DNA from 3 places in the Corallincola platygyrae genome. Region 2 is predicted to be linked to each of the others. Evidence: predicted binding sites of a transcription regulator. Region 2 holds the regulator's gene; each other region holds the start of a gene.
What was found. Region 2 encodes FNR, which switches genes on or off when oxygen is low (the NO sensors DNR and NnrR bind a similar motif). Its sites were predicted from a motif close to TTGATCTAGATCAA; they were not measured.
Positions count from the first base shown of each region.

Region 1: the regulator FNR is predicted to act here: its motif matches at 3,882-3,895, upstream of ABEA14_RS03725 (DUF3149 domain-containing protein).
Region 3: the regulator FNR is predicted to act here: its motif matches at 1,546-1,559, upstream of ABEA14_RS08430 (GbsR/MarR family transcriptional regulator).

Region 1 covers NZ_BAABLI010000005.1:239,729-250,170, reverse strand. Annotated here, with positions in the region: gene ABEA14_RS03730 (tetratricopeptide repeat protein) at 313-3,339, opposite strand; gene ABEA14_RS03725 (DUF3149 domain-containing protein) at 3,671-3,823, opposite strand; gene ABEA14_RS03720 (acetylornithine transaminase) at 3,954-5,120, opposite strand; gene ABEA14_RS03715 (zinc ribbon domain-containing protein) at 5,454-5,684, opposite strand; gene der (ribosome biogenesis GTPase Der) at 5,757-7,232, opposite strand; gene bamB (outer membrane protein assembly factor BamB) at 7,301-8,491, opposite strand; gene ABEA14_RS03700 (YfgM family protein) at 8,500-9,141, opposite strand; gene hisS (histidine--tRNA ligase) at 9,156-10,430, opposite strand.
Region 2 covers NZ_BAABLI010000014.1:133,611-144,052, forward strand. Annotated here, with positions in the region: gene ttcA (tRNA 2-thiocytidine(32) synthetase TtcA) at 1-117, opposite strand, end outside; gene ABEA14_RS11905 (hypothetical protein) at 231-776, opposite strand; gene uspE (universal stress protein UspE) at 877-1,809, opposite strand; gene fnr (fumarate/nitrate reduction transcriptional regulator Fnr) at 1,953-2,666, opposite strand; gene ABEA14_RS11920 (sulfite exporter TauE/SafE family protein) at 2,762-3,442, opposite strand; gene ccoS (cbb3-type cytochrome oxidase assembly protein CcoS) at 3,442-3,606, opposite strand; gene ABEA14_RS11930 (heavy metal translocating P-type ATPase) at 3,603-6,008, opposite strand; gene ABEA14_RS11935 (FixH family protein) at 6,036-6,527, opposite strand; gene ccoP (cytochrome-c oxidase, cbb3-type subunit III) at 6,662-7,624, opposite strand; gene ABEA14_RS11945 (cbb3-type cytochrome oxidase subunit 3) at 7,628-7,801, opposite strand; gene ccoO (cytochrome-c oxidase, cbb3-type subunit II) at 7,811-8,422, opposite strand; gene ccoN (cytochrome-c oxidase, cbb3-type subunit I) at 8,437-9,876, opposite strand; gene ABEA14_RS11960 (hypothetical protein) at 10,283-10,442, shown strand, end outside.
Region 3 covers NZ_BAABLI010000009.1:56,143-66,584, reverse strand. Annotated here, with positions in the region: gene pyrC (dihydroorotase) at 1-348, shown strand, start outside; gene ABEA14_RS08435 (MBL fold metallo-hydrolase) at 504-1,352, shown strand; gene ABEA14_RS08430 (GbsR/MarR family transcriptional regulator) at 1,603-2,163, shown strand; gene ABEA14_RS08425 (cytochrome ubiquinol oxidase subunit I) at 2,221-3,606, shown strand; gene cydB (cytochrome d ubiquinol oxidase subunit II) at 3,603-4,601, shown strand; gene ABEA14_RS08415 (gamma-glutamylcyclotransferase family protein) at 4,618-4,983, opposite strand; gene ABEA14_RS08410 (hypothetical protein) at 5,121-5,714, shown strand; gene ABEA14_RS08405 (hypothetical protein) at 5,737-6,018, opposite strand; gene ABEA14_RS08400 (sulfurtransferase) at 6,131-6,973, opposite strand; gene ABEA14_RS08395 (hypothetical protein) at 6,987-7,835, opposite strand; gene ABEA14_RS08390 (TetR/AcrR family transcriptional regulator) at 7,832-8,500, opposite strand; gene rfaD (ADP-glyceromanno-heptose 6-epimerase) at 8,652-9,593, shown strand; gene waaF (lipopolysaccharide heptosyltransferase II) at 9,630-10,442, shown strand, end outside.

The sequences.
Region 1 (10,442 bases), on a different contig from region 2:
ACAAATAACGGACAAACGATGTAAAACTAATAATTTCAAATAGTTGCAAGCGTTAGATTTTTCGATTAAATGAAGCTGTTTTAAGATTTCGGACACCAGAATGTCCGTATTTCTAGACTATGTCGGACGTCTGATCCCTATGTCCGAAAAGCTAAAGCCAGCATTTCTCCTTTATGGACACAGACAGACGCTTGTTTAGCATGCTGATTTCCGAGATAAGCCTTGGGAGATGACTTCAGCGGCTGAAAAAAGACTAATACGGCGAACACGTTGGAAAAAAGCCGCTCGCTGAATGCTAACGGCCAGAGAATTTTATGCCTGGCTTTGCCTGATAAATTCACTTGGGCTGATGCCAAACTTTTGTTTAAAGCACTGACTGAAATAGGCCGGCGATGAGAATCCTACGGTCGCCGCAACCTGAGTAACAGCTTCACCCGCTTTAAGAGCTTCAGATGCCAGAGCCAGACGAAAACTGCGGACATAATCCGTTGGCGTTTGACCAAATAATGCCTGCATTTTCCGCTGTAGCTGACGCTCACTCATAGCAACTGCACTGGCAATAGTGGCCTTATCAAAATCAGGATGGGAGTAATGCTTGTTAACAACAGATTCCAATCGTTCGATAAACAGTTTATCCCGCGTTGTCACGGCGGAATTAGGTACATCAGATTCCGCTGATTCTTGAACAACCTTGTCATCACTGGCAGCAGTTGGTTGCAGTGATAACAGCGGTTTACCGCCAGTACTCAATTGCAAGTGACTGGCGACGATCCGGCGCACTTTGATCAGGCCGGCACACCTGAGCAACAGTTCTTCGGGATTAAACGGCTTTGATATATAGGCATCTATATCACTTTGCCAGGCTTTCAAACGGCTATCATCATCGCCTTTAGCCGTCAGCATAATAAGAGGAATATGGCTGGTAGCCGTGTGCTCTCGCAACTTATGACTAACTTCAAACCCATCAAGTACCGGCATCATCAAATCAGTGATGACCAGATCAGGAACCTGTTCAATTGCTGTCTCCACCGCTTTCTCGCTGTCGGTTTCGGTAAGACAGTCATACTCGGCAGATAAAATATCAGCCACCATTGCGACCATTTCAGGATGGTCATCAATGATCAACACCTTCAACCTAGAGGGAACCGACTCCGCACTCTCTTCCTGTCTCTGTATTGACGCTATGTTTGGTTGAGGAGCTGAGGAATCAGATGTCATTACTGGCGTTGAATCACCGGCGTCACTTTTTACCCATTTATCTAAGCTTTGGTAACGGGGCATTACGACCGTGAACTTGGTGCCCTCATTGACGCGACTGGAAACTGAGATTGAGCCTTTATGTGCATCGATAATCTCTTTCACCAATGCCAGTCCGATCCCAACGCCCGGAGCCCCCTCGACCTCGGTGTGCGCACGAACAAAGCGGTCAAAAACCTTGGCTTTAGCTTCATCCGTCATACCAATACCGCTATCGCTGACGATCAAAGTAAGTTGGTCGTCTCTAGCTGATAGCGATATGGCGACATGGCCATTTTCTGGGGTGTATTTAACAGCGTTGCTGAGTAAGTTAGTAACCACTTTTTCAAGTAGTTCGGTTTCACCCAGCACAGAACAATCGGGTGCTATTGACGAACTCAGCACAATAGATTTCTGTTCGAAAAGCGGTCGGATTTCCAAAATCGTCTGGCTAACAACTTGATCAAGCAATACCAGCTTAGCTTCTTTATCTCCTTGAGCTTCCATCTTAGCCAGTTGCAACACCTGCTCTACCATTCGTAACATACGATTGGCGTTAAGCTCGATCTGTTCCAATAACTGACCACGCTTTTCTGATGTGACTTGATTCGATTTCAATTGATGTAATGGGCCAAGTATCAGTGTCAGAGGCGTGCGGAATTCATGGCTGATGTTGGCAAAGAGCGCCCTTTTCTTTTCCAGAATGGTTTCTGTTACATCCGCCTTGTTAGCTGCCAATTTTCGCTTACTACGCTGAAAATAGGCGAGAAACGAGATAGCCAATAGCAACAATAAACTGCCAGACAGCCAAAAATTACGTTGATAAGCTTGTGCCGCAAGCTCGGTTTCTCGCAGTGCATTCTCCTGCTCAAGCAACCTGATGGAGGCTTCTTTCTCAGCAACATCAAATTTTTGATGAAGTTCTTGGGCTTGTTTTCGCATTTCGGAGCTTTGCAGCCCCAACGCACTCGTTTGGTATTGTCTAAGGTAAGTAAGGGCTTGCTGATAGTCGCCTAACGCTTCGCTTGCATTTGAAAGCCCGAGATAAAGTTCAGCTCGATAGGCAACCAGTGCCCGTTTCTCTACCTGCGCCAGCGCCTGCTGATAAATCTGCATCGCTTTTTCAGGCATACCTTTGCCAAGATATGCCTCCCCTAAACGCACAGCTATCTCAGGGCTGATAGCTCCTGCACTCAGGTTATCGGAAAGTTCTAACGCTTTTTCAAACAGCTCAATGGAGCGATCTATCTGCTTCTTTCGCGCATAGATATCTGCGATGTTTTGATAGGCAGTCGCTAAAGCACTCTCCGGTCCGTGTTTTTGGTAATAATCTAATGCCGACTTATAGCGACTCATTGCGGCATCGTACTCACCCTCTTGGGCATCGATGTTGCCAATCAAACTGTATACACGCATCAGGTCGTTGCCACGTTTGTGTTCGGCAAAGATCTGCTCTGCCTGCAATAAGCGCTGACGAGCGTTTTGTAGCTGCGAGAGATCGAGCTGTATCTCACCGATATTGGTCAGGGTTCTCGCCACTGAAATGGGGTTTTCGTATTGTTCCTTGTATACCAGCGCCTCAATGAAATACTGCATAGCCAGATCTGGCTTACCCAGTAGGCGATAGCTGACACCAATGTTGTTTAAAGTAGACCCGAGCCGGCGCAGATTGCCGCGTTTTTCGTCACTGATACGTAGTCGTTTGAATATATCAAGGGCCACCAAAGGGTTGTCATGATAAAGATAGATAGACGCAATGCCATAATCAGCACGATGTATCAGTTCATCATCATTAATTGCCAACGATAACTCACGGCTTTCCTGATAGTACGCCAGTGATTGTTCGGGTTGACCGACCGCTGCATATGCGCGCCCAAGCAGATAGGCAACGCGGGATTTTTTGTCCGTCGAGTCGGCCCGCTCAAAAGCAACCTCCAGCTGTGGGAGAGATTGAACAGGCTTTGCTTCTACGTCCGCGATAGCTGCGGCAAAATGGGGTTCGAGATGAATTTGAACAAGTTCAACCGCCACAGTTTTCTGCGAGAAAATAATCACAAATAGCCAGAAGGACAGCACACAGTGCTGAACAAATTTAGCTCTCATGCAGATGGCAAACCGTTTTAGTTAATAACTTGTTAATTTCAGGCTGTGCCAGTCTATGTGAATGGTAGATAAAGACAAGTCTTTCCCGGGCACTGTAGCAGCTCTGGCTCGTGTTTTTGAGTTAGCTCTCAATCGCAACCAACAATCATATTGAGCGAACAAAAGAGTTTGTTGCTGCGAACGCAAAGGCATCGCTAGTAACACTGGAAATTAAAGTTACCATGTAAAAAAAGCGCACAAAACGCGCCACTCCGGTAGTGATTGAAGCATAGAGTTCGGGCTAACACATTGCGACTATGTGTTAACCCATATGTCAGGCCCAGGGAGAGCCTTAGCAGGTCGAATCGTCGGCTGGAGGTTCTTTCATCGCTTTTGATATGAACATCCAGGCGTAATAGCCGAGCAACACCACAGTCGCAATAACTACAGCCATAGACATCAGACCGATCGCGTCACCAAACAGCAAATCCATCCACAGTTCCATGCTTATTCTCCGCACAGGAAGATACCCTCCCATCCTATGCAGACATTGGCGCCACAAACTGACCGAAATCAATCAAACGGTCACAGCGAAAGCCCAGCGAACAGATTTGTGATCAGGTAAACATTCAACGTTAAGAGCAACTTTGCAGAACCCGACGTAATTTCTGATCAAACACCAACAAAGCTTCATCAGTCACGTTTAACGCAGGCATCACCCTCAGCAAGTGTGGTCGTAACCCATTCACCAACAGGCATTCCTGGAATGCCCTCTTCTCAATTTCATGGGCATCCACCTGATGTGAGCCATGAGTATTCAGGGCCAACAACAAACCGCGACCATAGACATGGCCCAACTCAAAATCGTCAGAGATCTGCGTCAGCAAACTCCGGAGTTTTTCAGCCTGGCGACGAACATTTGCCAGGAATGAGGGCGCCGCTACCTCTTCCAACACAGCCAATCCTGCCGCTGCAGACAAGGGGTTGCCGCCGAATGTACTTCCTTGATCGCCGGGTGAAAAGCATAGGCAGTGCTCCTGGGCCACCATCGCTGCGATTGGGATGCCCCCACCGAGACCTTTGCCTAACGTAAGGATGTCTGGCTTGATACCATAATGTTGGTAGGCAAAAAGCTCTCCTGTACGACCAATTCCGGTCTGTACCTCATCGATGATGAGCAGCAATTTGTGTTTGTCACATAAGACTCTTAGTCCAAGCACAAACTCTTTTGATGCCTCAACAACGCCACCCTCCCCTTGGATCAACTCCAGCATAATGGCAACGTGATCATCACTCAGCATTGCCTCAACCGCACTCAGATCGTTAAACCGCACCTTATCAAAACCATCCACTTTGGGTTCGAATAGCGGACCAAATGCAGGTTTACCAGAGGCGGACATGGTTGCCAGTGTGCGGCCATGAAAACCATCTTTGAATGTGATCATGCGATAAGCGCCCTTCTTATGCAGCTGCCCCCATTTTCTCGCAAGCTTGATGGCCGCCTCGTTTGCCTCAGCGCCTGAGTTCACAAAGTTAGCTCTGTCCAGCCCAGAGAGTGTTGTCAGCTTATCCGCTAATTGCATCACTTTGTCGTTATGATAAGCAGGGCTGGGTGTGAATAACCTATGTGCCTGCTGGCTTACTGCGTCAGCCAGCTGAGGGTATGCATGTCCCAAACAGTTAACCGCCCATCCCTGAACAAAATCCAGGTATCGTCGCTCGTCACTGCCTACCAGCCAATCCCCCAGACCCGAGACAAAATGAACTTCTGGTTTATCTAGCAGATGAATCAGTGACGACATAAGTTTCCTCCTGGCAAGCAGCCCTTCCGAACAGGCATGCCTCACGAAAAGTTTATTGGGTACCGTGTGTCCTACACATCGCCGCTCCTGCACGTTAGCATGCCCCACGAAGTGTTTTGGGTACCATGTGCCCGCGGCATACCGTGTGTCCTACACATAAAAAAACCGCGGTACAAAATGTAGCCGCGGCGTCCAGTCAAGAAATCTATTAGGAACTAATAACCGAACTACGCGCTGTCCAGTGCACGGCGTCGGCGGGTCTCAGAAGAAAAAGTGACTATAAATGCTTTCATAGTGAATAATTATTAGCAGAGATGCCTAAATGTTGCAAATTTATTGCGACAATTTGTGATAGCTCCGAACAACTTTTGACTTGGATTTGAGTGACTGGCAGTGATTGCAGAAATAGTCGACAGCGCCACACGCTTTAAGGGTTTCGACCTCTTCGCCACAAACATCACAATTAATACGCTGGGAAAAATCTTGCTGACAATTTGCACAATGGAAGGTTTTGTCTTCAGCTTGCAACAGACCATGACAGTCAGGACAGTGAGCATGGGACATCGAATTTCTCGCTTTGAATCAATCTATTCTTTAAGTGTAACAAGGGCCACGAATGTGGCCCTTGATTAAGTACTATTTCTTTTTATGAAACTTCATCATCCGACGACGTTTGTGTTGCTGAGACTTGGTTAGTTCCTGTTTCTTACCAGCAAATGGATTCACGCCTTCTCGGTATTCGATGCGAATAGGCGTTCCCATAATTCCCAACGAACGGCGATAGTAATTCATCAAGTAGCGACGATATGATTCAGGCAAACCACTAAGCTGGTTGCCATGTATCACGATTATCGGTGGGTTATACCCGCCCGCGTGAGCATAACGAAGTTTAATTCGACGCCCCTGCACCATAGGAGGGTTATGATCCTCAACCGCACCTTTCAGGATACGGGTCAACATGGACGTGTTAATGCGCTTGGTTGCCGACTGATAAGCTTCCTGTACCGATTCGAACAAGTGTCCTACACCCGTGCCGTGCAATGCAGAAATGAAGTGCAATCGCGCGAAGTCGATAAACCCTAACCGGCGATCCAACTCGCGTTTAAGATCATCTTTTACTACCTGATCAAGGCCGTCCCACTTATTCACCGCCAGCACCAGCGATCGACCGGCATTAAGCGCAAAACCCAGAATGCTCAAATCCTGATCGGAGATCCCCTCTCTCGCATCCAACACCAACAAAACCACATTGGCATCCTCAATGGCTTTCAGGGTTTTGATTACGGAGAATTTCTCAACCGCTTCGGTCACTTTGCCACGACGACGGACACCTGCGGTGTCGATCAATACATATTCCTGTTCATCCCGTTCCATCGGAATATAGATCGAATCTCGGGTGGTGCCAGGCATGTCGTACACAACCACACGCTCTTCACCCAAAATACGGTTGGTTAACGTCGACTTACCAACATTCGGACGGCCGATAATGGCCAATTTGATTGGCATATCTTCGAACGGTTGGCGTTCAGCGTCTTCTTCAACCGCCTGCTCGTCATCTCCAAACTCACCGTCAGCCCACTCATCATCTTCCTCTGACTCTTGGTGCAGAGCAGCCATCTCTTCGAGAAACGGAGCAAATGCCTGATCCAACAACTGAGTGACACCACGGCCATGCGCAGCGGCGATACCATGGATATCGCCGAGAGCCAGACTATAGAAATCGGCAGTAACTACGTCAGCATCAACTCCATCGATTTTGTTAGCGACCAGAAACACAGGCTTGTCCTGGCGACGAAGATGTTCAGCGATAGCTTCATCAGCACTGGTAACACCGGCACGGGCATCGACCAGAAACAGCACTGCATCGGCTTCTTCTATCGCCTGCATAGACTGATCGGCCATTTCAGCATCAATGCCCTCTTCACCACCGTGAATACCGCCAGTATCTATCACCAGGTATTCCATATCTCGGTAGCTTGCCTGGCCATATTTTCGGTCCCGGGTCAGTCCAGGAAAGTCAGCCACCAAGGCGTCTCTGGTGCGGGTCAGGCGGTTAAACAGGGTGGACTTACCAACATTAGGACGTCCAACCAAAGCCAACACAGGTGTCATTTATAACCTCATTTAAATAGCAAAAAACCCCGGCATCGCCGGGGTTCTGAGCAAAATAACTCTACCGGTCAGGGCATACGAACAGCGCTAACTGTTCCATCTCGAGACTGCACATACAGCGTCTCACCAGCTACCACTGCAGATGAGTATAAACCGTCATCACCCACTTCCAAGCGCGCCACCAGCGCGCCAGATTTAGGATCTAACCAATGCAGGTAGCTTTCAAAGTCACCAACTACAACGTAGTTGCCAAAAGGGACTGGTTCAGTGACACCACGGTTTTCGAGCTCACGATTACTCCAAAGCTCCAAACCTGTGCGACGGTCAATGGCATATACATGCCCTTTATAGTCACTCAAATATAGATTGAAACCATCAATGCTGAAGCCTCGATAAGAGGAGTACTCACGCTGCCACAGAGCACGACCACTGCGCATTTCTAAGGCCTGCAGATATCCGTTGTAGGCAACCGCATAGATAGTGCCCGCAACAACCAAAGGATCAGCATCGACATCAACAATTCGGTCGAGATCGCTACCGGTTTTTGGTGGCGCGGCATCCTGTTCCCAGAACTCAATACCATTGGTGATAGATAGTGCAGCAATCTTGCCATTGGCTTTACCAAGAATAATGCCGCCTTGTGCTGTTGCCGCAGAGCTGACACCTCTTAGCGTGAGTGATGGTAGCTCCTGTTGGAACGTCCAGAGTTTTTCACCGCTGGCAGCATCTAACCCAAACAGTTTACCGCTGCCGGTATTCACCACCACAACACTCTGGTCCACGGTTGGTGGAGCTAAAACTTCGGCGTCGACCTCGACATCCCACAGCAACTCTCCGGTCTCAGCATCAAGCGAGATCACGCGCCCTTTTTCTGTACCGAAAAAGATCTGCTTATAGCGAGCGGTAATACCGCCAGAGACCATGGCATTGATTCGTTCGTCAAACAGCCAACCTGGTTTTTTCCGTGTGACGTCTTGCTCCCAAACCTCATCTCCGGTTTCCAGGTCTAGCGCCACCACATCACCAAATCGGCTGGCCGCATACAAATTGCCGTAGGCTACGGCAGGGCGGAGACGGGAGTAGTAGTGCTCAACACCATCGCCAACCTGATAGTCCCAAACTACGTCGGGTTCGAACTGCTCTTCGATTTCAGGCAGTTCGGCGACTTTGATTTCGTCTTCATCATCGCCCCACAGAGAACAACCAGACAGTGCCAAGATACTGGCAGCAAACAACAGCGCTTTGCTTAACTGACCCATCAAGCCCCCTACTCTGCTGCTTCTATCACAGCGAGCTGATTGATTTTGCTTTGCAGCTGTTCGTTAACTTCAAAACCACCGGCATCAACAGCAGCCTGATAAGCAACGCGGGCTTTTTCAACAACGCCCTGGGCAACGTAAACATCACCTTTGAGCTCTTCAACCGCAGCGGTAAATGCCGCATCCAGCTTGTTAGACTCAAGTGTTGTGATGGCTGCATCGAGTTCCTGCTGACTCAGTTGCAGGCGAGCCAGACGCATAACCGCTACTGGGTACAATGGGTTATCAGCTTTAGCATTGGCAATCACATAACTGAACTGCGCTTCAGCTTCAGCCAGTTTGTCGTTATCAACCGACAGTTTAGCCAGTTGTAAAGCGGCCATCAGGCTGTAGTTGTTACCCTTATTACCATCGATGAATGCCTGCAGCTCAGGTGCTGCTTCATAGCCCTTAGCATCAATCGTCGTTTGTAACGCTTGATAACCATCTGATGCTGTTTCTTTGGCAGAGATCTGGCCGTCCTGGTAAAAACGCCAGCCGAATACGGCGACAAGCCCGACAATCACACCGACAATGACGAAGTTACCATTGTCCTTCCACCACTTTTTGATCGCCTCGACCTGTTGTTCTTCGGTGGTATAGATTTCCACTGCGTTACCCTTCCTTAAATCAATTCACTAAGCAGGTCAGAGACCTGTGCAACTGTCACTGTTTGCTGCGGCACGTCCTGCCTCAACCATTTTACGGTGACAGTATCATTTTCAATTTCACTTTGCCCCAAAATAAGTGCGACCTGTGCCCCTACTTTGTCAGCGCGCTTCAACTGTTTTTGGAACTTGCCGCCACCACAATGCAGCATCAGGCGAAGTTCTGGATTATCACGGCGCAATTGCTGGGAAAGCTTCGCACCTACTTTGGCAGCCTCATCGTTTGCCACAACAAGATAGGCATCCACTGTTGAACGAATACTATCGAGCTTGCCAAGTGACTCAAGCATGAGCACCAAACGCTCCATGCCCATGGCGAAGCCAACAGCAGGCGTCGTTTTGCCACCCAACTGCTCCACTAAGCCATCGTAACGACCACCAGCACAAACAGTTCCCTGAGCACCCAGGCTATCTGTGACCCACTCAAAAACAGTGCGGTTATAGTAATCTAAGCCGCGTACTAATCTATCGTTGAGTTGATAGCGGATCCCCATAGCGTCGAGTAGCTCACACAGTTTCTTTAAATGTTGCTGTGATTCCTCGTCCAGATACGCATCCAGCTTGGGGGCATCGACCAAAACAGCCTGCACGTCAGGATTTTTCGAGTCCAGTACACGCAATGGATTAGTATGCATTCGACGTTTGCTGTCCTCGTCGAGACTCGATTCATTTTCAACCAGGAATGCAGTCAGTGCTTCGCGGTAGTTAGCACGAGCTTCGTTGGAGCCGAGTGAGTTAAGCTGCAATTCGACTTCGTCTTCGATACCGAAAACTCGCCAGAGTTCGGCCGACAGAGCAATCACTTCAGCATCAATTTCGGCATCTGCGACACCAAACGCCTCAATACCAAACTGATGGAACTGGCGATAACGCCCTTTCTGAGGCCTTTCGTGGCGGTACATGGGGCCCATGTACCAAAGACGCTGTTCCTGGTTATACAGCAATCCAGCCTGGTTACCTGCTCGCACACACACGGCAGTACCTTCAGGTCGAAGCGTCAGGCTATCGCCGTTACGATCTTCGAAGGTGTACATCTCCTTCTCAACGATATCAGTGACTTCACCGATACCGCGTTTGAACAGGTCTGTACTTTCCACGATAGGGAATCGAATTTCGCTGTAACCAAAACTGGCTACAACCTGGCGGATTTTTGCTTCTACCTGCTGCCAGGCGGGCGTATCCGCTGGGAGGCAATCATTCATGCCTCGAATAGCTTGGATCTGCTTTGCCACGAAGAGGATCCC
Region 2 (10,442 bases):
CACCATCACACGATCACCATCTTCAATCATATTGAAGTCGGCTATCGCGCGACCAACGGCATTACGTAACCGCTTTTGAAGCTTGTTGGCGTTGTATTGTGCTTTTGGGGTTGCCATCTGAATTGTTCCACATCACTTTGAGGGCGCGTATTATACGGCTAGGAACACGACTTGATAAGGCCTATTTAGTAAGGCCTTATCAAACCAAATTGAGATGGGAACAAATGCTGTTAGCGGTGGGCACCAGCAAAACGACGGGCGAACTTAAACGGCGCAACCGTCATGCGTTTTAAACTCAGAGATGATGTTACGGCAGGTTGTTCTACCTGAGGGCACACCTTTTGCGGATAAACCTTTATAAAAAAGCGATAAAGCTGCAACAGTTCAACCAGCTGCATGTCGCTATATTCCATTGAGTATTCACCGAAGATAATGGCGTCGTTGGAAGCGATTAAGGACTGGCTGGGGAAGGGCGTTGTTTCATTCGAATCATATTTCCCAAACCATTCGGAAAACACTTGTTTCATCGATGCTGAGTCAGGAATATGTTTTAACCAGTCTTGGATAGCCTGCTCACTAACGCAGGTGACTTGAACCCCCTCTAAGAACTTTCTCGGCTGGCCTTCATAAATAGTCGCATACAGTCCCATGGGGAGGTGGGTTTTGATACAGGCCTCTTCTGGTTGGTCAGAGACCCACTCTTTAATACTTTCTATAAACGCGCTTTTTGTTTCTTTTAGTTGATCAAGCAGCGCTTCGCCTTCTTCGATTCTCATTGCTATCGTCCTTTGCAAGGTTTCACACAGGTGTGAATAATTGCAATCACCCCTTTTAGTAATTATGTGTAGGGTGTGCTGCTGCGTCAGGATTGCCGACTTATTCAAGTTGTATAGGTGATACAAATCCTTCTGGTTTTAGGGCCAAAACATCACAGTTAAGGCTATCGATAATATGTTCCGCTGTGTTGCCGATAAGGGCAGCGGAAAGTCCGGTTCGTCCAACAGAACCCAGGATAACTAACTCTGCATCAAGCTCTTCAGCCAGGCGGGGAATAACGTCTTCAGGCAAACCTTCTTTGACGTGGCAATTTGCGGTACAAACGCCATGTTTTTCCGCTTCCCTATGCAACTCTTTGACATGATGGTCGCATACTGCCTGGTTATATGACTTAGGATCAAACTCTGGAATTTCGATGGCGATATTTACAGGAGTACCGGGGTAGGTATTGACCAAATGGACGTCGGCCTTCAGCAGGCCCGCCATATCGTTGGCTTCAGTAATGATCTGTTCGTTCAGGGATATATGTGCTTCCTCTTCGCTTCCTGAATTCACTGCCGCAAGAATATTGCCATTGGCAGGCCAGGCGTGTTGCTTAACGAGAAGCACGGGCACAGGGGATTTACGCATCAAGTGCCAGTCAGTAGGGGTGAAAATGACGGATTTCAGCTTGTCGTGTTCGTGGGTCGCTTTGATAATAATGTCGTGGCCATCTTTGAGCACTTCTTCAATAACTGATTCAAAGGGGCGGTTATGCCATACGACTTTAACCTGAATGGTTAACGACTTATCGCTGTACGCCTCAACTAGTTCAGACAACCACTCTTCTCTTTGTGCAATAACACCACTTCGCATCGCTTCACGCTCTTCACCCGAAAGCATAGTGGTCATTTCATAAGAGAAATCGTAAATAGCTAGGAAGACCTTCAGGCTTGCACCGGTCTTTACGGCGAGTTCAACAGCTCGGTTAAGCGCGGGCTGTTCATTTCGTGTGGGATCAACCACAACAAGAATTGATGTGAAGTTGGCCATACATCCTCCAAACCCTAAAAGAGTAGAACAGAGCTAAGGATAGAACACTGGGCTCGTAGTTAAATGTAGGACTTTTAGAGAGAAAGTGATAGGGGGGAGGGTTGCGCTGGATCAACCATTAGAAGATCCAGCGACTTAGATGTTTATTCGTTTGACGCACCCGCCAATTCAGTGAGCTGATCGTCGTCAAGTACCGTGATGTACTTGCCTTTTACTTCTATCATTCCGCTCTTCTGGAAACGACCAAGTAAGCGTGAAATAGTCTCAACCGTAAGACCAAGGTAGTTACCAATATCGCCTCGGGTCATGCTTAGGCGGAACTCTTTAGGAGAGAAACCACGCTCACCAAAACGGCGGCTAAGGCTGTAGATAAAAGCACCCAAACGTTCTTCTGCGCTTTTCTTGCTCAACAGCACGATCATTTCCTGGTCACCAACAATTTCGTTGCTCATCAGTCGCATTACCTGGTGACGCAGCTTTGGCATTGAGCCGGATAGATCATCCAAGGTTTCGAAGGGAATTTCACAGACCATGGCGGTTTCTAGTGCTTGTGCGAAGCTCTGATGCTGACCCGTGTTGATTGCATCAAAGCCAACGATATCACCGGCAAGGTGGAAAGCAGTGATTTGCTCTTCGCCTTGTTCAGTGATGGTATAGCTCTTAACTGTGCCCGAACGAATGGCATAAAGCGCTTTTAGTTCGTCACCGGCCTGGAAAAGCTCATCGCCTTTGTGGATTGGCTTTTTACGTTCAATGATCTCGTCAAGCTTGTCGAGTTCATTTTCATTTAGCGTAAAGGGTATGCAGAGCTGACTGATACTACAGTTTTGACAATGAATCGCACACGCGCCGTTCATAACTCGTGAGCCTGCTGCTCCACTGGCTTTATCGTATCCCATACTTTACCTAAAATTGATCTCAGTTAATTAATGATACACTCAATTTCACATGTTTAGAACCAAGTGCTGCGATCAAGCGCGGATAAGAGTGTAAACAACCCCAAAGCGATCACAAATCCTCCCGCGAGGTTACGAAACCCTCGATTACTTAATAGTTTTGCAACACGGTTTCCCAACATGCCTAGGGACAACATAGATGGAAGCGTACCCAGTCCGAAACAAAACATAACGGCTGCGCCGTGCCATGCCGCTTCTGCAGATAAATTCCAGGTCAACGTGCTGTAGACAAGCCCGCACGGTAGCCATCCCCAAACGAGGCCGTAACAGAATGCAGTGGGAATCGTACGGATAGGCAAAAAAGCTTTTGCTAGACGCTGAAGACGTTTCCAAATTCCTGCACCTGCGCGCTCGATGTAGGTTAGGCCACGGTACCAGCCTGTAATGTATAACCCAGCTAAAATCACCATGACACCGGCAAGTATCTGGGTTGTCACTATCCAGTGCTTCGCTTCGGCTAGTTGCGTTAGAGCAGATGCCGTGAGTGCGACCAGAAAACCTGCCACAGCGTAACTGAAAACTCTGCCGGCAGATAAGGCCAGGGCCTTTAAAAAAGTTCGTTCGTTTGAGCCGGATAGAAGTGCCGCGGAGAGACCGCCACACATGCCCGCGCAATGTCCACTGCTAAGAAGACCAACTGAAAATGCTGCGCCAAGTTGATATAGCAGTGGCTCCACTATTGTTTGTCCCTTTTTGACGGCTCATCTTCATCAAACAGAATGTCGCTGCCGTGACGTTCAAGATCTTCAAATTGGTTGCTCTTGACTGCCCAGACAAAAATGCCAATGGCGATAAAGACAAAAACGATGGCAATGGGGATCAAGATATAAAGTATGCTCATTTGGTTTTTAATAACCTCATCGAGTTACTTACCACGAGTAGGCTGCTCAGGCTCATGCCAAGCGCAGCAAAGTAGGGCGCTATATAGCCGCTAACTGCTAACGGGATGATAAACAGGTTGTATGCCAGCGCCCAGCCCAAGTTTTGTTTGGTAATACTTGCGGTGCGTTTAGCCAGTTCCAATGCAGCCAGCAACACGCTGAGCTTGTTGCTGGGCAGCACGGTATCTGCACTCACTTTTGCTAAATCCGTACCGCTGCCCATCGCAACGGAGCAATCTGCTGCCGCTAGTAGAGGCGCATCATTGATGCCATCACCAAGCGCGATACATTTATGACCTTTAGCCTGTAACGATTTGAGATGAGACAGTTTGTCCTCTGGAAGCTGGCCACCGTGATAGTTATCGCGTTTTAGTCCTGCAGACAAAAGCGTAAGGTAGTGGCTCTCAGAATCATCACCGGTGAGCACGGTGGCCTGAATATCAAGTTTTTTGAACTTGCCTAATAAAGACGACACATCGCTTCTTAGCGCGTCACCTACATCAAAACTCGCAATGGCTATTGTGTCATTAGCGAGCACTGCATTCGAGCCGTAATAAAGATCTGAAGATTTGATACCCAAGTCATCTAACCACTTCTGACGGCCCAGGTACCAGCGTTGTCCATCAATAACCGCACTCACGCCTTGGCCGACAATTGTCTGATGGTCGGTCGCTGGCAATATTGGTTGCTCTTTACAATATCTAGAAATTGCTTTTGCGATAGGGTGATGCTGGCCCGCTTCTAATGAATGCGCTATCTGTTTAGCACGTTCAATATCATCCCGTCGGTAACACCTGAATTCCGTTACCTGCTGTTTGCCATGAGTTAGCGTGCCGGTTTTATCGAAAACAACGTGAGTTGTTTTTGCTAAGGCCTCCAGCACATGGCCACGACGAATCATTAACCCTAACTGGCTCAAATTTGCGTAGGCACAAGTAATTGCGGTGGGTGTGGCTAGGCTTAAAGCGCAGGGACAAGTCGCCACCAAAACAGAAAGCGTGATCCAAAAAGCTTCGTTGGCATCAATTGACAACCAAGTTGTATAGGTCAGGGCTGCAATAATCAGCAGGACTGGAATAAACCAGCGAGCAATCTTGTCCGCGATAATCGCGACTTTAGGTTTTTGATCTAGAGCAGCAGCTTGCAGCCTTACTATATCGCTGAGTACGGAATGATTTCTATCCCTCAACACTTCTGCTACAACCACTTGTTCGCGGTTGACAGTGCCGGCGTAAATTACTCCATCCAACCTTTTAGAGACAGGATAGCTTTCCCCAGTAAGCATTGATTCATCAAATCGGCTTTCACCTTCAATGACTTTCGCGTCTGCAGGTACCGTATCTCCTGGCACAATCCGGATCTTATCGTTCGCTTTTAATGATGATGCGGCGACCAGTTCAATACTTCCGACATTTGAGACTAAGTTGGCTTTTGCTGGCAAAAGTTTTAGCAAGTTGCTGCCAATCTCGCTGGCTCTGCGACGGGCACGCATCTCCAGGAAGCGTCCAAGCAGTAAAAAGAAAGCGAACATGGAGACAGACTCAAAATACACTTCACCAGTGCCGGTAAGGGTGGCGTAGGCAGAGCTTGAATAAGCCAAAAGCAAAGCGATGGACACAGGAAGGTCCATATTCAGATGTTTAGCGCGAAGCCCGATAATGGCGTTACGGTAAAAAGGTAAGGATGAATACAGGATAACAGGCGTGGCCATAATCATGCTGGTCCAACGGAGCAGATCGCGGAACTCTTCATCCAAATCGCTGAACACGCCAAAATAGAGACCGACGGCGAACATCATTACCTGCATCGTCGCCAAACCCGCAATGCCCAAACGGATCAGGTATTTCTGAAATTGCTTTTTATAATCCGCTTCTTCAACACCGGGTTGAAATGGGACGGCTTTGTAGCCAATGGTTTGGATGTGAGTCAGGATGTCAGAAAGTGGTAGAGCATCAGGTTGCCATTGCAGCACCAAACGGTGTGTTGTGGTATTGACTGTGACGCGGACGACACCCTCCAGCGCGCCTAACTGATGTTCAATTAACCATGCGCAAGCCGCGCAACGTATTCCTTCAACGGTTAAAACGGCCTCATGGTAGGTTTCATGCTCGGCGACAAACTCTTGCTGTACTTCAGGCAGGTCGTAAGCGAGCAGCTCGTTCAGTTGTTCTTTTGTGGGTGGCTCAATTTTGTCACTTTGCTCGGTGCGATAACGATAAAAGTTGGATAGCCCTGCATCTACAATACTTTGTGCAACGGCTTCGCAACCGGCACAGCACATGGCGCGCGACTGACCATCAATCATTACCTTACGGTTTTCGTGTGCCGGGATTTCTTCGCCACAGTGATAACAGTTACCCACGCGCGGTGCTTCCTAATTCAAGAGGTTTTAAGGTGCGAGAGTCAACTTTGTTTGATTTGGGTAATCGAGATAATTCTGGAGTCGCCAGTCATCCGTCAGTGACTCTATCGTCAGGCGCCACTTGCCACTGAATGAACTAGGCAGGTCCGCCTTGTAATTACCTTGAGCATCAGATGTAAGGGTAAGGTGATAGTCTCTTTCGCTTAATGTAGGGTGATATAGATGCAGCTTTAGTGCGCCAAATTGCTGAGGTTTGGTACCTTGATGAGTGACCAATAACTGAACACCGCCGTTATTGTCGGAAAACGCAGCCTCTAACACGATACCAAGCTCTGCAGCACGCTTCTCTCGCGCAAGCTCAAGATTAATTGCCTTACCTTTTTTATAGTAATCATCGATCACCATATCGGGTGCGTTGCTACTGGCAATGTATAAGTTGGTAAAGCTGACAATTACCGCTGTGCCGGGTAAAGCGATGAGGAACCAGGGCCAAAATTGTTTATACCAGGGAGACTGCATGGGAATACTCTTTTAGTTAGGCGGCCTCATTATACTGACGAATAGCGCTAACAAAACCTGTACATGGTTAGAATTAGTGACAGGCATAAAAAAAGCCGCTTTTAAGCGGCTTTTTCTCAAGCAGGTTAACTGAATTATTCTGCTGGTTTCTCAGGATTGGACAAGCGATACACATAGGCTGAAATGATGTGTATTTTGTCTTCGCCGAGAGTGTCCTTAAATGCTGGCATTACACCCGCACGACCATTAACCAGTGTTTCGATAACCGCTTTACGAGAACCACCGTAAAGCCAGATATTGTCAGTAAGGTTCGGTGCGCCAAGCGCTTGATTACCTTTACCATCCACGCCGTGACAGGCTGCACAGGCTGCAAACTTGAGTTTGCCCGCTGCCGCTTCGCGTTCATTTACCTTACGACCTGACAGGCTCAGCACATAGGACGCCAATTCTTCTATGGCCTGTTCACCCATGCTCGACCAACCAGGCATGGCGGCGACGCGGCCGTGCAACAAGGTCTGCCTGATCGTCTCTGGTTCACCACCGTAGAGCCAGTCACCGTCGGTCAGGTTAGGGAAGCCGATGCCACCGCGAGCATCTGAGCCGTGGCACTGTGCACAGTTTTGCAGGAATAAGCGTTGCCCGATACGCAGAGCCTCTGCGTCGTAGGCTAGATCAATGATTTCACGCTCAACAAACGGCTTTAACACTTCGTTGAAACGTTCGTCTTTGAACCGAACTTCACGGTCATACTGAACCAGCAGCCCCGCTTCTTCAGCACTGTCCGCGGCCGCTTTTGATTCTTCCAGTGACTTAATGCCCTGGTTAGAACTCGTCCAACCGAGCACGCCAGCAAAGTTACCCAAACCAGGGTAGAGCGCCAGATAGCCTAAGCCGAAAATGAAGGTAATGATGAACATAATGCTCCACCAGCGAGGCAGTGGATTATTAAGCTCTTCAATACCGTCGAATTCGTGGCCCATGCTTTCGCCTTCTTCGACACCCATTTTGTCCTTCATGCACCACCACAGCACGACTGCGCATAAGCCCAGGCAGGCGAGGGTGAGGACAATGATCCAAACACTCCAGAAAGTACTCATTCTTTATGACTCCCGCTTGTTGTCTTTGTCCTGTTGAGCATCGTTCTCGTCGAAAATCATATTGGCAGCTTCGTCAAAAGCTGATTTGCGACGTTTGCTATATGCCCAGACAACAATTCCAATAAACACCACCAGGATGATGATTGTTAGTACGCCTCTAAACGTTCCGTAATCCATCATTGCACCTTACTTGAGTGCTGTACCCAGGGACTGAAGATACGCGATTAGCGCGTCCATCTCAGTTTTGCCTTCGAGACTGGCGACATCAGCTTCTAACGCTGCATCATCACCATAAGGCACACCAAATTGGTCGCGGAATACCTGCATCTTCTTCAACGTCAACTCGCTGCCTACCGCGTTATCTTCCAACCAGGGGAAGCCCGGCATATTGGATTCAGGGATCACAGCTCGAGGATCTATCAGATGTATGCGGTGCCACTCATCACTGTAACGACCGCCCACACGTGCCAGATCTGGGCCTGTACGCTTAGAACCCCATAGGAACGGATGTTCCCATACAGATTCACCGGCAACCGAGTAGTGACCATAACGTTCAGTCTCTGCACGGAAAGGACGAATCATTTGGCTGTGACAACCATTACACCCTTCGCGGATGTAGATATCGCGGCCTTCCATCTCAAGTGCAGTGTATGGGCGCAGGCCATCAACTGGCTCTGTAGTGTCTTTTTGGAAAATCAATGGCGTGATCTCTACCAGACCACCAAAGCTGATGGCGATAACGATAAAGATCGCCAGCAGGCCAACATTCTTTTCGACTAATTCGTGAGAAAATTTCATCTTCTGCGACTTCCTTATGCTGGCTGCGCTTCGCCTTCAGTGATCTCTTCAAGAGAACCATCTGGCGCAGTGATAGTCTTGAAGGCGTTGTACGCCATCACAAACATACCGGCGAGGAAGATTGCACCACCTACAAAGCGAACAAAGTAGAATGGATAAGATGCTTCCAAAGCCTGCACAAAGCTGTAGGTCAGGGTGCCGTCAGTATTTACCGCACGCCACATCATGCCCTGCATGATTCCGCTGATCCACATAGCGACGATGTAAAGCACAACCCCCACTGTTGCTAACCAGAAATGCACATTTACCAGCTTAGTGCTGTACATGCGGCTTTGATTAAACAGGGCAGGGATCAAGTGGTATACCGAACCAATCGAAACCATTGCTACCCAGCCTAGCGCACCTGAGTGCACGTGGCCGATAGTCCAGTCGGTATAGTGAGACAGAGCATTAACTGTCTTGATTGACATCATCGGACCTTCAAAGGTCGACATACCGTAGAAAGACAGAGAAACAATCAGGAAGCGCAGAACTGGGTCAGTACGCAGTTTGTGCCATGCACCTGACAGGGTCATGATACCGTTGATCATGCCACCCCAGGATGGTGCAAACAGGATGATTGACATCACCATGCCCAGAGACTGTGTCCAGTCTGGCAGAGCAGTGTAGTGCAGGTGATGCGGGCCAGCCCAGATATAAAGACTAACCAACGCCCAGAAGTGAACAATCGACAAGCGGTAGGAGTATACCGGACGACCGGCCTGTTTAGGCACGAAGTAGTACATCATGCCTAGGAAACCTGCGGTGAGCAGGAAGCCTACGGCGTTGTGACCGTACCACCACTGCACCATGGCATCGATCGCGCCTGAGTAAATGGAATATGATTTCCATAGTGACACAGGCACAGCCATGCTGTTAACAATGTGCAGAACAGCAACAGTGATAATAAAAGCGCCGAAGAACCAGTTCGCCACATAAATATGGGAAGTTCTACGGATTACCAAAGTGCCGAAAAATACGACGGCATAAATAACCCATACCACCGCAATTAAAATATCAATTGGCCATTCCAGCTCTGCATACTCTTTGGACGTTGTCAGTCCCATAGGCAGAGTGATTGCCGCCGATACAATGATGAGCTGCCATCCCCAAAACACGATACTGGCTAGCGGGCCACCGAATAGACGTGTCTGACAGGTTCGTTGTACGACATAAAGTGATGTTGCCATTAAGGCACACGTACCAAACGCAAAAATGACTGCGTTAGTGTGAAGAGGTCTGAGACGGCTGTATGTCAGCCAGGGTGTTTCAAAGTTTAACGCTGGCCAGATTAACTGGGCTGCAATTAAAACCCCCACGGCCATGCCAACAATTCCCCAGATGATAGTCATGATGGTGAATTGGCGCACAACAGTGTAGTTATAATCAGCGTGAGACGTGCTTGCTTGGCTCATAATCGTGCTTCCGCTGGTGCTTCTTGCTACGTTGTTCGGCTTAAAATTACCGAATCGTTAAATTGTTATAGTTTGAGAGTAAAACCGCCAGTTACAATTCACTAAAAATGAGTTGAATTGTTTTGCTAGGGTTAAACGCCGCGCATTCTACGTCACTCATTTGTAAAAAGATAGCGATGCCCCCACAGTTCCAGAGGGTATATTTGCTGTTCAAATTAGATGTGAGACGAAGCGCATGAAATGTGAGCATAGGGCTGGTTTAACTACAGCAATATTACTGATTTTTCCGTTTTTTATGGTGGGCTGTGATGGAAGCCAAAAGCCCTTAATAGGCGACATAGAGGGGTGCGTACCGGCTAAAATCCAGTGTGTTGATGCCAACCAGGCCCATAACGCAGTTTTTTGGTTGGAAACCGATAGTTTTGAGACTGAAATTGCCATGCCTGCCCATGTTAAATTCAGTCAAAAGGGCTTGATGGTTGAAAGCGCAAAACTAAGCGGTGACAACATGTATATGGGTTACATTCCGGTGATGTTTGAGAAAGATGCTGAAGGTGTTTTTGTTG
Region 3 (10,442 bases), on a different contig from region 2:
CAGGCGCTACAAGAAGCCGTTGCCAGTGGTTCTAATAAGTTCTTCCTTGGCACCGACTCTGCTCCTCACCTCAAGCATACCAAAGAAAGCGCCTGTGGTTGTGCCGGTTGTTACAGTGCACCCGCTGCGCTTGAGCTGTATGCAGAGATCTTTGAACAGATTGGTGCCCTGGATAAATTGGAAGCCTTTGCCAGCTTCAACGGCCCAGACTTTTATGGCCTGCCACGCAATACCGGCACAGTGACTTTGGTACGTGACCCCTGGCAGATCCCTGACACCGTAGATGTTGCGGGCGAGCCTATGGTGCCCTTCTATGCTGGCAACACGCTGCAATGGAAAGTTAAGTAGTCTGAATTACCAATAAAAAGCCGCGCCTTAGCGCGGTTTTTTATTGCCTGTCGCACTGATGATCTTCACCACGCCACAACTCGTAAGGTTTTGTTATTCCAAACCACTTCCCCTATCTTGGACATAGGGATAAACCACAGACGTATGGGTATCAAATGAAGATTCTAGCTTTTATCTCTCTGCTGCTTATTGTGTTTGCAGCCCAGGCAGATGACCGCTTCGCCAAGGTGAAGATAACAACGACTTCACTGGGTAACGGGATCTATATGCTGACCGGAAGTGGCGGAAACATTGGGGTATCTGCCGGAGAAGATGGCATGCTAATGGTGGATGACCAATATGCTCCCCTGGCGGATAAGATTGCGGCGGCACTGAAAGAGCTTTCACCCAACCCACTTAAGTTTGTGGTCAATACCCACGTTCATGGCGACCACACAGGCGGCAATGCGCACTTTGGCCAGCAGGCCACCATTTTTGCTCATCACGCTGTATTAGAGCGCCTGTCTGAGAACAACGAGTTACCCAGATCCGCCATGCCCGTGGTGACTTACGATGATGGGGTTACGTTTCACTTCAATGGCGAGACCATCAGGGTCGTTCATTATCCCAGCGGCCATACGGATGGTGACAGTGTTATCTGGTTTAAAAACGCCAACGTCCTGCACATGGGCGACCTGTTTTTTAGCGGCAGATTCCCGTTTATCGACCTAAAACGCGGTGGTTCTGTGATGGGCTATCTGAACAATGTCAAAGCCATCTATCAGCAAACTGATGACAATACCAAAATCATCCCAGGCCATGGACCATTGGCTACCAAAGCCGATCTGGCCACCAAGATACGAATGTTAGAAACACAAATCGATTGGGTGAAGAAATCAAAAGCCGCTGGTAAATCCGCCGAGACGCTAAAAGCAGAAGGCGTACCCACGGAGTGGAAGTCCTGGTCGTGGCGATTTATTGATGAGCACCGCTGGATAGATACCCTGTATCAGGGGCTAGAGTAGCTAACTAAGTGACAATGGCGCTATCTACTGCCTCTCACACTCAGTAGGTCAGCGTCCTTGGTATCTGTTAGCCTTACCTTCAGAAAAAATAATTCTCGCAATATAGCTGTAGGTTAGAAGATTTTAGCGCCAACTTACCCCCAATATCCCTTCCGTTAGTAACTTCTTCCTACAACTAGCCCTATTCTGCATATTGATCCATGTCAATTTCTGTTTATAATTTTCAGAAATTTCTGAAACTATAAAAACTATGAAAATGACACCCATGATTGAGTCTTTGGTTCTCCACTTTGGGGAGATGGGGAGCCGCTGGGGATTCAATCGCACCGTAGGCCAGATGCTGGCTCTGATCGTGTTGAGCGAAGACGCGCTCAACGCTGATCAGATCCGTGAAGCGCTCAATGTTTCACGGGGCAACGTCAGCATGGGCCTTAAAGAATTGCAGTCGTGGCGGCTGATCCAACTTCGCCATTTGCCTGGGGACAGAAAGGAGTATTACGCTGCGGCAGGCTCTATTTGGGATATGGCCAACACGGTATTCGAAGAGCGACGCAAGCGTGAGATAGATCCTACGTTATCGCTGCTTCGCAACAACATCATGGATGACACTAATGAAGCGCCACCAGAGCGTTATGCCCGCGAGCGTGTCACGGAAATTCACGACTTGCTGGAAACCATTACCCAGTGGAGCGCCGAGCTGCAACGCCTGAGCCCAGAGAAGCTAAATACGCTGATGCGTTTGGGCGCAGGGGTGAGCAAAGTGCTCGATATTTCAGAAAAGTTCAAACGTGGCAGCGCTGATAAAGGCTGACACATTTCATTTGGTGACCTTGGGGTTTTAACACCCCAGAATTTCTAAGGTAACGCTATGTTAGATACGCTGCTGCTTTCCCGAATACAGTTCGCGGCCAATATTAGCTTTCATATCCTCTTTCCCAGCATCACGATCGCACTGTGCTGGTTGCTAATGTATTTCAAAATCCGCTTCGATTTCTCCAAAGATCCGGTGTGGATGCGTGCCTACCGTTTTTGGGTGAAAATCTTCGCACTTTCCTTTGCCCTCGGCGTCGTCAGCGGCATCACCATGAGTTTCCAGTTCGGTACTAACTGGCCTGGCTTTATGGAGAAAGTTGGTAACATTGCCGGACCGCTACTGGGTTACGAGGTGCTGACAGCTTTCTTCCTTGAAGCAACCTTCCTCGGCATTATGCTGTTTGGTATCAACCGAGTCCCACCGTGGTTGCATACCCTGGCTACGGCTCTGGTTGCACTGGGCACAACCATGTCAGCATTCTGGATTATTGCGCTGAATTCCTGGATGCAAACACCTGTGGGCTTTGAGATGCGTGAAGGCGTCGCTCACGCCGTCGATTGGTGGGCAATCATCTTTAATCCATCGTTTCCTTATCGATTAACCCACGTACTGATTTCGTCCGGCCTTACCGCGTGTTTCCTGATGGCAGGGATCTCTGCCTATCGCATCCTCAAAGGCGATGACAAGCGCGGGCCAAGACTGACTCTTAAAACCAGCCTGATATTTGCCGCGATTTTGGCCCCTGCCCAAGCGGTGGTTGGAGACTTCCATGGTCTGAACACCCTTGAACATCAGCCGCAAAAAATCGCTGCGATGGAAGGGGTTTGGCATACAGAGAAAGGTGCACCACTGCTGCTGTTTGCCATTCCAGATCAGGAGAATCAGACCAACCATTTTGAGATCGGTATTCCGAAAATGGCCAGCCTGATCCTGACCCACGATCTGGATGGTGAAATCAAAGGGATCAGTGAATTTGGAGATGACCACCCGCCAGTGGCCCCCGTCTTCTACTCATTCCGGGTCATGGTAGGTATAGGCATCCTGATGATTGCCGCCGCCTGGATTGGCGTATGGCAACTTAAACGCAAAGGTGAGCTTTCCCCCTGGTTACTCAAAGGTTTGGTTGTGATGACCTTTGCTGGCTGGGTCGCCACTCTGGCTGGCTGGTACGTCACCGAAATTGGTCGTCAGCCTTGGATCGTAACGGGCGTTCTCACAATTCAAGACGCCGTCACAGATGTGCCACCCGGTAAAGTCTGGTTCAGTTTCACCCTGTACATGGTCACCTACGCAGTGTTGTTAGTGGCATACATACGTACCTTGTTCCTGATGGCACGCAGGGCGATTGAGATTGAAGAGATCAGCCCGGAAGAGAATCCCAACTTCCACCAACTGGATAACAAATCAACTACGCCTGCAGTTGAAGGAGGCAAAGCATGATCCCAGCAGATTGGTTACCCGCTATTTTTGTCGGCCTGATGGGGCTGGCAGTGCTTATCTACGCCATTCTGGATGGTTATGATCTGGGGGTTGGTATCATGCTGCCGCTGGAAAATGAAGCCCAGGCAGACAGTATGATCGCATCCATTGGTCCGTTCTGGGATGCCAATGAAACCTGGCTGGTACTGGCCATTGGTCTGCTGCTAATCGCCTTCCCTGAAGCTCACTCCGTGGTCCTGAAAGAGCTATATATCCCAGCGGCTATCATGTTAATCGGCCTGATTATGCGTGGTGTCGCTTTCGACTTTCGCGCCAAAGTGGCGGTTTCCAACAAACCAACATGGGATAAGACCTTTAAGGCAGGTTCATTGATAACCGCTCTTGCCCAGGGTTATATGCTGGGTATGTACGTGATGGGCTTCGAGCATAGCCTAACCGCTTATATGTTTAGCGCCTTGGCGGCCTTTGGTGTCGCCGCAGCATACTGCTACATCGGCGCCGCCTGGTTGGTGATGAAAACCTCTGACGAGCTGCAATTGCGTGCTGCAAGATGGGCACGCCGTGCTGGCTGGATCTGTTTTTCTGGGGTACTGGCGGTATGTGCGATGAATCCATTGGTTAACCCAGATATTCTCAATCGTTGGTTGAGCTTCCCGAATGCGCTGTTTGTTTGGGCGATCCCTGTGGTTTGTTTTGCCCTGTTTGCGGTGGTTGACCAGGTGCTTAAGCGTTTCCCACTGGATGAGGACAAAGGCTGCTGGCTGCCGTTTATCGGCGCTATGTTTATCTTTATGTTCTGCTTCAGCGGTCTGGGGTACAGCTTCTTCCCATATATCGTGCCGGGTAAGCTGACCATCTGGGAGTCAGCCAGTGCGCCGGAAAGCCTGCAGTTTATTCTGTGGGGGGCGATTGTGGTGGTGCCAGTGATCCTGCTCTACACCTTTTTCTCCTACCGCGTATTCTGGGGCAAGGTGCAGGACCTGAAGTACTATTAACAGCAGTTGTTCTGGGCTAGGGCCCGAATAAAGATTCATATATCCAAGCGGGCACTTCGGTGCCCGCTCTTACTATTGCCAAACATCGCACGCGTCGATAGCCAGGCCCTTCAAACCTATCCAATCTGGGCCACAAAAACCTGAGTTGTTTTGAACTAAGTAACCAGCCCTCCACCCGCTCAACATGTATACCCGATAAATTAGCACCCGATAAACGTAGCACCGGATATCCACGGTTGATGCCACTACCACTCTTTGCAAAACAACCAATAACAGCCGCCGGTTGCCATTTACCCGGAACCGATTGCAGGTAATGGTGATTGCTTTCGCCCGGCATCAGTGTGCCATATACAAACAGATGCTCTGTTTGGCGCTGTTCCATGGATGTGCCTAACTCTTTGTTTAGGAATAACTTTAATTTGAGCTTGGTTCAAATTTTAAACACTTCAGCTCGAAATTTAACCATTTTTTCTTTATGGTTTTTATCCGCTTACTGATGTTGTAGTTATGGATATTAAAATGAAATCACTGATCTCGCTTACCGCACTCCCACTTATGCTGACCTGCAAACTCGCTTTTGCTTTTCCCATTGCAGATCCCGGCACTGAAGGACTGGGCGTGGTGGTGAAGCAGACGGGTTCTGTGGTTGCGACTTATCTTGGAAATTCAGCAGATTACAGCAACGACCTGTATCTGATGCTAGATGCGTTTGGCAACCCGGGTGACGATGGCGATACCAGCAACGACCTATTTATCTTTAACAATCACGCGTCGAATATTGGCGATACGCTGGATCTGGGCTCATTTGACGCGGGTGACGAGCTGATCTTCAGATTAAACGTCAATGACACCAGCTATCAGTTTTTCACCGGCGACAGCACACGCAATCCAGACGGCCAAGCCCATGCACGGGTCCAGTCTGAGTGGCAGCCGGGTGAGACTTTAGTGAGCTTTGAAGACCTGTTTAACGGCCCATTCGACTTTAATGATCTGAGCTTTTCGTTTACTAACACCCGCGCAGATATCGACGTACCTGCGCCAGCAGCTGTCACCCTATGCCTATTGGGCTTAAGCCTGCTGACATGCCGCAGAAAAAACGACAAGCGCGCGTGAATACGCCTTACATCAACGCGCGTTAAGATTGGCCTGTTTTTCGTTTGGCCTGCTTGCAGGCCGTTTGCCAGGCAAACAGGGCGCCTTCTCGGGCGTCCTCGACATGGTCCAGCGTCACTTTCACAAAGCCTAGCGGCTTGCCCTCATCATCACGCCCGACAGCGGCCGACACCCGATATAACCGTTCAGGCTGCTCAGTTCTTACCGCGATAATCACGCCTTCACGCCGCTTAATAATCAGAGGCGTACCGTCAGCTTTTTCAAAATTGGGATTGGTGATGTGTTTGATGCGTTCAACCAGCAAGCTCAGGCTCCTACAGCACTTTTGTTGATAAAGAAAATGCGGCGCTGTTTATAGCATAGTTGAACTGAAAATAAGGCTGAGAATTCGCAGGTCAGAGCAGACTGAGTCAATATCAAGGTTCATCCTGCGTGACAGGTAAATCTTGCCGACTGCCCCACTCGCTCCATGAGCCATCATAAACCGTCAGGCTGTGATGTCCGAGCAGTTCAGCGACCAAAGCAAGAATACAGGCGGTGACACCAGAGCCACAGCTAAAGATAAATTTCTCAGCATCACCAGCCTGAGGCTCAAACAGCGGCCTTAATTGCTCGATAGGTTTTAATGTGCCGTCTGCATTTAGCAGAGAGGCAAAAGGAAGGTTTTTGGCGCCCGGCATATGACCCGAGCGCATACCAGGACGAGGTTCAGCGGCCTGACCTAAAAAGCGCTCTCGCCCTCTGGCGTCCAACACACATACTTCTTCTTGGTTAAGCGCTTCGAGGACTACCGCAGCATCACAGAATATTCCGACTTGAGGCTTGGCAACAAAGTTACCTGAATCCAGTGTTGTGACCATGTCATCGGTGGTGGGTGAGCCTGCGGCTTTCCACGCTGGTAATCCACCGTCTAATACCTGTACCTTTTTATGGCCCATGGCGCGGAACATCCACCAAGCTCTAGCTGCAGAAAACAGCCCCAATGTGTCATACACAACAATATGACTATCCTGATTTACGCCCAGCTCACGCACCTGTGCCTGAAACTGATCTGCAGGGGGCATCATGTGAGGAAGTGATGCCGATTTATCACAAATCTCGGTATCAAAATTGAAGTATTTGGCGCCAGGAATCATCTCGGATGGTTGATAAGCAACCTTTCCTTGGGGCGTCGGCATCAGCATGGTGGCATCAAAAATCACCAGTTCTGGTTGACCAATTAACGCCGCCAGGGCTTCTACAGAAATAACTGGGAGCATAGCGTCTGAGTCCTCAATAGCAGACAGTCCCGGGGCGATCGCAGCCCATCATCTGCTTTATTATCCGCGTTCTCATTTCGGGTGCAGTCTCATTGAAATTAGGTAGCTGCTCTAAACTCCAATCAATAACGCCACCATCGAAGTGAAATTCATTAAAAGTCACCCGGCTCCAAAGCAGATTTCCATCCATGCTAAACATTGCACTTTCAAAGTACTCACCTTCGCGATGATTAACTGTAGAGGTAGTGTTGGCACCGATGGCTCCAGCGATTAAAGCAGTTGCTAAATTAACAGCGAAATCGGCGTTTTTAGCTTCGTCATCAACATACCATTTGGCATATTTGACGATAAAAATGGCATCCACATCTGATCGCGAAATACACTCTGGGCTGAAGCGATTTAACGCAGCTTCAAAACTGTCAGCCTCTTCGATGTCAATCTTATTTGGCATAAATAGCTTGGTGCGAATGCTTGCATAGTCTTCGCCCAGCGGACAACCAATATCAAAAAGGCTAACCGGATTGTTACCCATATCCTCTGCGATAACATACCCTCTCTTAACAAGCGCTTGCTCGGTGAGCAATTTTAGCTCTCGAAAGTTCATAGCAGCTGATTGGTCTGAGTGTAATGACAAACCACCCAAGCTATTAGACATAACCGAAGAGTTGACGGGCAAAACGAGGATTTTCTTAGGACGCCATTTAGCCAGTGAAAATTCTTCATTCATCCGGGTATCTGTCATCCCAGACTCTTTAATACCCTGAGATAGCGAATAAGGGTCTTCATACCCTTCAGGCGTAGGAAGACAGCCGCTTAGCAGAGATACCCCCACTAACAATAAAGGCAGTAGTTTTGGCGTCATGGAAAACTCACTTTAGCTGGCTCAACACGCGGCTCAGCAAGCTTGCGGTAATGGCGCTGTAGTCGCTCCATTGCGGGCAGATACTCAGATGCGAAATAAGGCTTAAGAATAAACAGAACTTTCAAAACCCCGGCATAAATGGTGGCGCGGGTGATCTGTACATCCGGTGCCTGTGTCGTCTGGTAGCTGATCCAGAATGTCACCACAATCTTTACCGTATGGGCCAAATCCGCCAAGTCATCCTCTTTAACGTTCAACGCACCTGCTTTTTGCAACATCGACAAGATCGCTATAACGCGCTTTGCCAGTTTTTCCTGCAGCGGTAGGTATTGGGCTTGAAGCTCCGGATCGCGGCTAAGCAACTCCGGCAGATTGCTGTAGAAAAATCGGAAGCGCCACATGCTCTCAAATATCTCATCGAGATACGCCATCATCACTTCCAAAGAGACGCTGCCATCATCCCGCGGCTGGAAACTGCGGTCGATGTGATGCACATACTCTTTAAAGATGCGGCGAATAATGTCCTCTTTATTACGAAAATGGTAATAGAGGTTACCGGGGCTAATACCCAGATGTGCGGCAATATGGTTTGTCGTCATGGCGCGCTCGCCATGCTTATTGAACAATTCAAGACTGGCCTGAATGATGCGATCTTTAGTTTTCATTATTTGGGGTCGCCGATGGTGTGCTTACATCCCTGAAATCTGTCCGTTCAACTAAACTGCGACGGCAAGACTTATTTTCCTCTTGAGGGGCACTTGAGGCAAAATAGATAGTCATAATCCTGATTTAGTTAACAGTTTGGCGGAACAGCACATGATTATTGTCACAGGTGGAGCCGGTTTCATCGGTAGTAATCTGGTAAAAAGCCTTAACCAGGCAGGTTGCGACGACATTTTGGTCGTAGATGATCTTAAAGATGGCACCAAGTTTGTGAATCTGGTGGATTGTGAGATCGCCGATTACATGGATAAAGACGAATTCCTCGGCATGATAGTCGCGGGTGAATCCTTCGGCGATGTTGAAGCTGTGTTCCATGAAGGCGCCTGCTCAGCAACCACAGAGTGGGATGGCAAGTTCATGATGGATGTGAACTACCAGTACTCGAAAGATCTTTTGCATTACTGCCTGGATCGTCAAATCCCTTTCCTATACGCCTCTTCAGCCTCCGTTTACGGCATGGGCCCAGTATTCAAAGAGGACCGAGCCAACGAAAAGCCCCTTAACGTTTATGGCTACTCCAAGTTCCTATTTGACCAGTATGTGCGTCGTCTACTGCCAGAAATCGACAGTCAGGTGATCGGCTTCCGCTATTTCAATGTGTATGGGCCGCGTGAACAGCATAAAGGCAGCATGGCGAGTGTCGCTTTCCACCTGAATAATCAGGTTAAAGCCGGCGAAAATCCAAAACTGTTTGAAGGCTGTGACGGCTACAGCAACGGTGGCCAGACCCGCGATTTTGTCTATGTTGGCGATGTGTGTGACGTTAACCTCTGGTGCTGGCAGAGCAAGGCGCCATCTGGGATCTACAACCTGGGCACAGGCGCGGCGGAACCCTTCCAGGCAGTTGCCGAAGCGGTGATCAACTATCATGGCAAAGGTGAAGTGGAATATATTCCGTTCCCAGATCATCTCAAGGGCCGCTATCAAAGTTTTACCGAAGCGGATATGGGACTATTGCGTGATGCAGGCTACGACAAGCCGTTCAAAGATGTGGCCGCTGGCGTCGCTGAGTACCTGGCTTGGCTGAACAAGTAGTCTTGAAATAATACCAATGAGCAAGAAGTCGCGTTAATGAAATATCTCGTAGTTGGGCCTGCCTGGGTAGGCGATATGGTGATGGCACAAAGCCTGTTTAAGCATCTCAAAAACAGCGATGCGGAAGCGGTGATTGATGTCGTCGCTCCCACCTTCTCATTGCCAATTCTGGCGCGTATGCCAGAGGTGAACGATACCATCGACCTGCCGTTTGGCCATGGTGAGTTTGCTTTTGGTGGCCGCCGTGCTCTCGGTAAGTCATTACGCGACCGTAAGTATGATAAAGGCATTGTACTGCCGCGCTCGTTCAAGTCGGCACTTGTGCCCTACTTTGCCGATATTCCTGAGCGAGTCGGTTTTGGTGGTGAACTGCGCAACTGGATGCTGACCGACGTACGCAAACGTAAACCCACCGTGGTTGATGGCAAGATCAACGATATGACGGTTAAGCGGTTTCTTTCCATGGGCGTGAGCGCCCAAGAAGCTGCCGAAGAATCATATGAGATTGAGCCACCAGCGTTAGAAATCGATACGGCAAACCGATTCGATTTGATGAACCGATTCGAATTGTCCTCCGACCGCCCCATTGTCTGCATCTGCCCCGGCGCTGAGTACGGCCCGGCCAAGCAGTGGCCGGTCGACTATCACGCCGAGCTTGCGTTGAAACTGGTAGAAAAGGGCTATCAGGTGTGGGTGATAGGCTCCCCGAAGGAAAATGACGCCGCCGAGCAGATCGCGCCAGAGGGGATGCCGCATCTTTACAACTTCTGCGGTAAAACCAAACTGGCAGACACCATCGACCTGTTCAGCATGGCCGATGCAGTCGTCACCCATGACTCTGGCTTGATG